3 regions of the Fictibacillus sp. WQ 8-8 genome follow, and region 1 is predicted to be linked to each of the others. Evidence: riboswitches for the same ligand, from Rfam matches in the RefSeq annotation. Region 1 holds a riboswitch; each other region holds the start of a gene.

What was found. A riboswitch is a leader RNA that binds a small molecule or an ion and turns the genes downstream of it on or off. The one in region 1 is predicted to bind cobalamin.
Region 2: another riboswitch for cobalamin. It lies ahead of metE (5-methyltetrahydropteroyltriglutamate--homocysteine S-methyltransferase); the one in region 1 lies ahead of M1K46_RS01135 (ABC transporter substrate-binding protein).
Region 3: another riboswitch for cobalamin. It lies ahead of M1K46_RS07030 (ribonucleoside-diphosphate reductase subunit alpha); the one in region 1 lies ahead of M1K46_RS01135 (ABC transporter substrate-binding protein).

The regions. Positions count from the first base shown of each region.
Region 1 covers NZ_JAMXKG010000001.1:216,392-218,592, forward strand. Annotated here, with positions in the region: gene M1K46_RS01130 (FecCD family ABC transporter permease) at 1-97, opposite strand, end outside; gene M1K46_RS01135 (ABC transporter substrate-binding protein) at 60-1,019, opposite strand; cobalamin riboswitch at 1,146-1,336, opposite strand; gene M1K46_RS01140 (GNAT family N-acetyltransferase) at 1,373-1,939, opposite strand; gene M1K46_RS01145 (nuclease-related domain-containing protein) at 2,009-2,201, opposite strand, start outside.
Region 2 covers NZ_JAMXKG010000003.1:193,205-195,405, reverse strand. Annotated here, with positions in the region: gene M1K46_RS06320 (CHASE3 domain-containing protein) at 1-307, opposite strand, end outside; cobalamin riboswitch at 477-669, shown strand; gene metE (5-methyltetrahydropteroyltriglutamate--homocysteine S-methyltransferase) at 828-2,201, shown strand, end outside.
Region 3 covers NZ_JAMXKG010000003.1:323,245-325,445, forward strand. Annotated here, with positions in the region: gene M1K46_RS07020 (Fur-regulated basic protein FbpA) at 121-324, shown strand; gene M1K46_RS07025 (CBS domain-containing protein) at 458-880, shown strand; cobalamin riboswitch at 931-1,132, shown strand; gene M1K46_RS07030 (ribonucleoside-diphosphate reductase subunit alpha) at 1,304-2,201, shown strand, end outside.

The sequences.
Region 1 (2,201 bases):
TCCCCAAGGCAACAGCTAAGCCCAACAGCAGAAACACTGCTGTATATGAAACGATGATTTTACTTTTTGTATACTTCCGGATAGATGGCTTTTGCAAGCTCCTCCACTCCTTCAATCAATCGCGGTCCCGGACGTGTCACCTTATCAGAGTGCACATCATAAATTTCTTTGTTTTTTACCGCAGGAACGTCCTTCCAGGCTTTACGGGCCATAATCTGTTCCACCGGCTTTTTGGAGTAATAGCCGTACGTTGTGACGATCGCGTCCGGTTTGTATTTGACAGGCTGCTCTTCAGATACCTTCGCCCATCCCTTCAATTCCCCAGCCGCATTTTTGGCATGAATGGCGTTCAGCATTTCATCAATGAATGTACCCTTGCCGGCAGTAAAAATCTCCGGAGCTGGAGCAACCTCAACCCAAACTTTTTTTTCTTTCTTTACTTGTTTTGCTTTTTCCTTGATCGCTGACAGATCATCCTTCATGGATTTTACAATCTTGTCACCTTGTTTTTGAGTGCCCGTTGCTTTAGCGATCATGTCGATGGACTTGTATGTATCCGTAAAGTTCTGCGCATCATTGATCACAACTACTTTGATGCCGGCATTCTTAAGCTGATCAATTCCCTGCTTGGAAGTATGCGCACTGGAGGCATGAGCAAGGACGAGATCAGGCTTTAAGCCAACAATCTTTTCCACGTTAAAATCCAATCCGCCGATTTTAGGCTTTTTCACAGCTGCTTCTGGATAGTTGTCAAAGTCAGAAACGCCGACAATTTCTTTATCCAAGCCAAGTGCAAATGCGACCTCTGTATTACTCGGTATGAGCGAGACGATTTTTTTGGGTTTCTTATCAATTTTTACATTCTCGCCCGCCGCATCTTTTATCGTTACGGGAAATTCACTCTTTACCTGATTGGCACCGTTTTCCTTTTTGTCTGTTGACTGATTTCCAGCCGAACAACCGGCAATGATGGCGATTACGAGTATCAGCATCATCGCAATTTGTGTAAACTTCTTCAATTCCTTCACGCTCCTGTATGTATCATTTAGCTGGGATTGTGCAAAACAAAAAAAGCCCTCCCTTCGGAGAGCGAATCAACAGTTAATCAATAAATGATTACAATTGCTTCACCTTTTCCTCGAAGGTTCGCACAGGCAATTAAGGCAGGTCTCCTGACTCTCGATCAACAATCTTCTTTTCCTTCCCATCCTTTGACAGAACAGTGGAAACATAAGAAGATTTCCCGATTACAGTGGCGGGACCGTGCTGGACTTGAACCAGCTTCCCTTTTAACGTTTTATTTGAAATAAAACGGACCTTAACCGCATATTCAGCTATATCCATTATACCTCTTACCGGCAAAATGAAAAGTTTAATTTATGTTCAATGATGCCCGGGACTTCGGGCTGACTTCCAGCCAGTCGCTCTTGAGCAGGCCCATAACATGTATATCAAAATACTGATCTTTGTCAAAGTAGGCTTGCCTTCTGACGCCTTCCTTTTGAAACCCCAGGGATTTCAGGAGCTTCAGGCTTTTTGTGTTATATTCGTAGACCTCAGCATCAATCCTGTAGGTCTCATGCTGAAACAGGTGCTGAAAGATGCCTGCAAGTGCTTCCCCCATGTATCCTTTTCCTTGTTCGGCACCGAGTCCGAACCGAAGCCAGCCATAACGCTGCGAGCTTCCCATCCAGTTGAAACGGACGTACCCAACAGGCTGCGAGCTCCTCTTTTCGATGATCATCAAGTAAGATTCGTTCAGCTGGCTTAAGCTTTTCTCAATATCCTGCCTTTGATTGCCTTCATTAATTATGGTCATAGAACCTGTAGACATTTTCCGAAAGAGAGGGCCGCTTTTCCATTGTGCGATGACAGAGGCATCACTCACCGTAATTTCCCTGATCTTCAGTCTTTCAAATTCAAGCTTCATTTTCGGCATGTTCCAAGCCTCCCCGTTTGTACCGAGTATGAAATGATTTATTTTATCATAATATGCAGCTCCTCAAATTTAAAGATGATATCTCCTGTCTTTATAGGTTCCCGTGTGAGGTAGGTTTAGAGATTTGAGGATTTTTTCGGATATTGAACGGGATGATAGGGATAGAAAGGATCTGAGTTCACGGTTTGTGATTGTTGGGCTTATGAGAAGTTTATAGTCTTCCAGAGAGTGTCGGTGGGCGTGCTCGGAGGAATGATTACAG
Region 2 (2,201 bases), on a different contig from region 1:
TCAGCCCATAGAGCTTTTTATAATCGTTTTCCAAACTGTTCACTGCCAGGTTAAAGGGTTTAAGATAGCTCTCATCCCCGGTAATAATAAAACCGCGCTGCCCGTTTTCCATATCGAGAACCTGCTTTTCAATCTCGTTTGTCAGCGAATGAATTTCTATGTCATGGTTGATAATAAAATTCCGCTCTTTTTGCATAGAGGCAATCTGATTATTTACTGCTACTATTGATACGATCAGACAAAGAATAATCACTAGATATCCGACAAAAATTTTTGCGCGGATTCCAAATCTGTTTCTCCCTATCATTCTATCATCCTGCCTTTATTATTTTCATAGTTATCCACCTTTATTATAAACAACATTTACCGATATAGATAGCTGGAAGTAAAGTATTTCCACATCTTCTCTCTGCTTTTGATGCGTTGACTTCCTATTTTAGATATGATAGGCTTGTCTAAATTTTCAAAATCAAATTACATAATAGTGGAGACAAGGTTCCATTGCACAAACGCAAAGGATGAAAAGGGAAGCCCGGTGAAAATCCGGCACGGTCCCGCCACTGTAAAAGGAAACGAGCTCATAATGACCACTGGCCGGCAGGCTGGGAAGGGATGCAGCTCGGTATAGAACCCTTGAGTCAGGAGACCTGCCTTGTTTCAACAACACTGTTTTAACCTACGGGAGATAGGGAGGTGTTAGATTCTTGCATACAATGGGGTTTACTCTACCCTTTTTTAGGCATTTCTAACGTTCTGTCACTGGCGTTGGGAATGCTTTTTTGTTTTTATTGCCATATTTAGTATCTAAAAGAATGGAGAGATGACACATGAAAACGAGCAACTTGGGATATCCCCGTATCGGCAGCAATCGGGAGTGGAAAAGAGCACTGGAAGCATTTTGGAAAGGAGAACTGACGGAAGCCAGTTTTCTGCAGCAGATGGAACAGATCAGGCTTGCAAATCTGCAAAAGCAAAAAGACATGGGCATAGATATTATTCCAGTCAATGATTTTACACTTTATGATCACATGCTCGATATGTCAGTGATGTTCGGGCTGGTGCCAAAAAGATTTGAAGCAGTGGAAAACCCTCTCTCCCTTTACTTTGGCATGGCAAGAGGAAAACAAGAAGCCGTCGCGTGTGAAATGACCAAATGGTTTAACACAAACTACCATTATATCGTGCCGGAATGGGAAGACCGTGCGCCGAGGTTAGTGGAAAACAGGCCTCTTACCGCTTACAAGGAAGCAAAGGAGAAGCTTGGGATTGAAGGAAAACCGGTTATTGTCGGGCCTGTTACTTTTATAAAATGTGCAAAAGGATACCTTCCCGAACAGGAAGACACGCTGCTTTCCCAACTTGTCCCGTTATACTGCCGAATTCTTCAGGAACTGGAACAGGCGGGCGCCCAATGGATTCAAATCGACGAGCCCATTCTCGTTACTTCCCTATCCGAAGAAGAATTATCAGCATCCAAGAAAATCTATGAACAGTTCCATAAAGCCGCTTCCGGTCTTAATATTATGCTGCAGACGTACTTTGAGAGCGCAGAGCATTACAAAGAAATCATTCAGTTTCCTGTCCAGGGGATCGGACTGGATTTTGTCCATGGCGAAAAAACACTGGATGAGATGCGTCTGCATGGGTTCCCAGAGGATAAAGTGCTGGGTGCAGGCATACTTGACGGCAGAAATATATGGCGTGCTAATTTGAGCCAAAAGCAAGAGCTTATACTCCAGCTTGAAGAACTGGCTGCATCCGAACGAATATGGATCCAGCCTTCCTGCAGCTTGCTTCATGTCCCTGTTTCAGCCAAACACGAGCATTCCCTTCTGCAAGAACTATACAACAGTCTTGCCTTTGCTGACGAAAAACTGGAAGAACTGCGATTGCTGTCATCACCTTCGCAACAAGAAGCAATAAAGAAGTATGATGATGCTCTTTACTTGCTAAACAGCTCTCCGGCAAGAAACCGGACGGAGGTTTTATGGGAGGTTGAAAAAGCTCAAGGCAAAGACCTTAAGCGGAATCAGCCGTACATGAACAGAAAACAAAAACAGCAGGAAGTTTGGAACCTCCCTCTCCTCCCTACGACAACCATTGGAAGCTTTCCACAGACCGCGGAAGTAAAGCAGGCCCGGGGGAAACATAAGCGAGGGGAATGGACGAAAGCACAGTATGATCAATTTGTTAAAAGCCAA
Region 3 (2,201 bases), on a different contig from region 1:
TTTAGTGGTCATAAATGTATACTCTATCCAATAAATTTCAGTAAAGAGCCATGAATGCTGAAACTATTTAATTGGATCCACGTATACTATACTATGAAAACGCTTTAACGGGAGGAAATGATGGGCGGATTATTGCGGAAAGCCGTTGAAGAGAGGAAGAATTTCCTTATTCAGATGTTAAAGAAAAACGGGATAAGCAAAGAAGTGGAAGCAGAGCTTTCCACATGGCCATTGACTGAATTGGAAGAAGAATATAAAAGCTGGCTTTTTCAGCAAAATTATGGGGTGGACCCTGGCAAAAAAAGTTTAAATAAAACACAGTGAGGAAATAGACAATAGAACATATGTGTCCTTCTTAGGGCTTTTTTTGTGTGATGGCTTATTACTGCTCATCTATTTTATTTTTTGTTATAGTAGAAAAGAACGGCTGCATTTTATGGTTAAAGGAGATCACAGCATGAACATAGCTTTTTATCTATTGCCTAAAGAAGAGGTTAAATATTTGAATCCTGAATCGACCATCAGGCAGGCATTGGAGAAGCTTTCTTATCACAAATATACATCTGTTCCCCTTGTTTCAGAGGAAGGGCAGTATGTCGGTACGCTCACAGAAGGGGATCTGCTTTGGAAATTGAAAGAAGCGTTCGACCTTGGCTTCTACGATGTGGTGAAAACAAAACTGAAGGATGTTCCACAGCGTGTGAACAACATCTCAGTATCAATCAATTCAAATATGGAAGATTTAATTACGTTGGCAACTGACCAGAACTTTATTCCGGTGACTGACGACGACGGGCATTTTATTGGGATTATCCGCCGCCGGGACATCATTAAGTACTGCGCAAATACAATATGGAATAACAAAATAAATGAAAACTAGGTGTTGACAAATACTATATTTAGTGTGAAAGTAAATGTATTAAACTAAATATAGTATTTGAAACAAGAGGTGTCTTGTAAGACTTAATAGGGAATCCGGTAAAACAATCCGGAGCTGTCCCCGCAACTGTCATGTGGACGAAATGAGAATCCACTGTGTAAGAAACGCGCACGATCGTGTGGCTTTTACATGGGAAGGCTCAGAGTAGGAGGAAGCATTAGCCAGTAGACCTGCCTTTTTGTTTCACGATTTTGATTCTTCGGGGATTGAGAAGCAAAAACGGCACACTTTACTGCTATTTTTGATTCTTATAACTCGTGTCGTTTTTTTAGGCTCATCCACTGGATGGGCCTTTTTATTTTGCGGATTTTTAGAGGAGGAGATTTGACTTTGGTTATAGCAGGCGGAACAGATCATCTTGTTATGAATTGGCTGGATGAAATTCTATTGGGCTTTCCCCAGCTTGATAAAAAGGAAGAGTATACAGTACAGGTAGGCTATTATGCTGATAAAAGCAATTCTCAAACAGAAGCGATGAATATGGCTATTTTGCATGCACTTGAAAGAATTTCAATGCATGAGCCGGATTGGACCTTCGTCGCAGGAAGAATTCATCTTAAAAAAATCTACTCGGATGCAGTAAAAAACAGGGGGAGCCAAGGAGTTCATGGATATGGCCACTTCTATGGATTAATTCGTACACTGACAGACAAAGGAATCTATGATAAGAACCTGTTAAGCAGCTATTCACCAGAAGAAATAGATGAGCTTGAAGCGATGATTGTCCCTCAAAGGGATGAACTTTTTACATATATAGGACTTCGTACATTGGCTGACCGTTATCTTGCCAAATCGCATGAAGGCAAAGTGTTTGAATTGCCTCAGGAACGTTTTATGATCATCGCGATGTCCTTGATGTCCAACGAACCTTCAGACCGCCGCATGGAGCTGATTAAAGAAGCGTACTGGGCAATGTCGAACCTGTATATGACCGTGGCAACTCCTACACTTGCCAATGCGGGTAAAAGCTATGGCCAGCTGTCAAGCTGCTTCATCGATACGATGGATGACAGCCTTCGAGGAATCTATGATTCTACAACAGATGCAGCAACGCTCTCGAAAGGCGGAGGCGGGATCTCCGTTTACCTTGGCAAGATCAGAAGCCTTGGTTCAGAAATAAGAGGATTCAAGGGCAATTCATCGGGCATTATTCCATGGGCGAAGCTGTTGAACCAGACAGCGGTCAGTGTCGATCAGCTTGGACAGAGAAAGGGAGCTATCGCCATCTACTACAATGTGTTCGGCAAAGATCTTTTTTCTT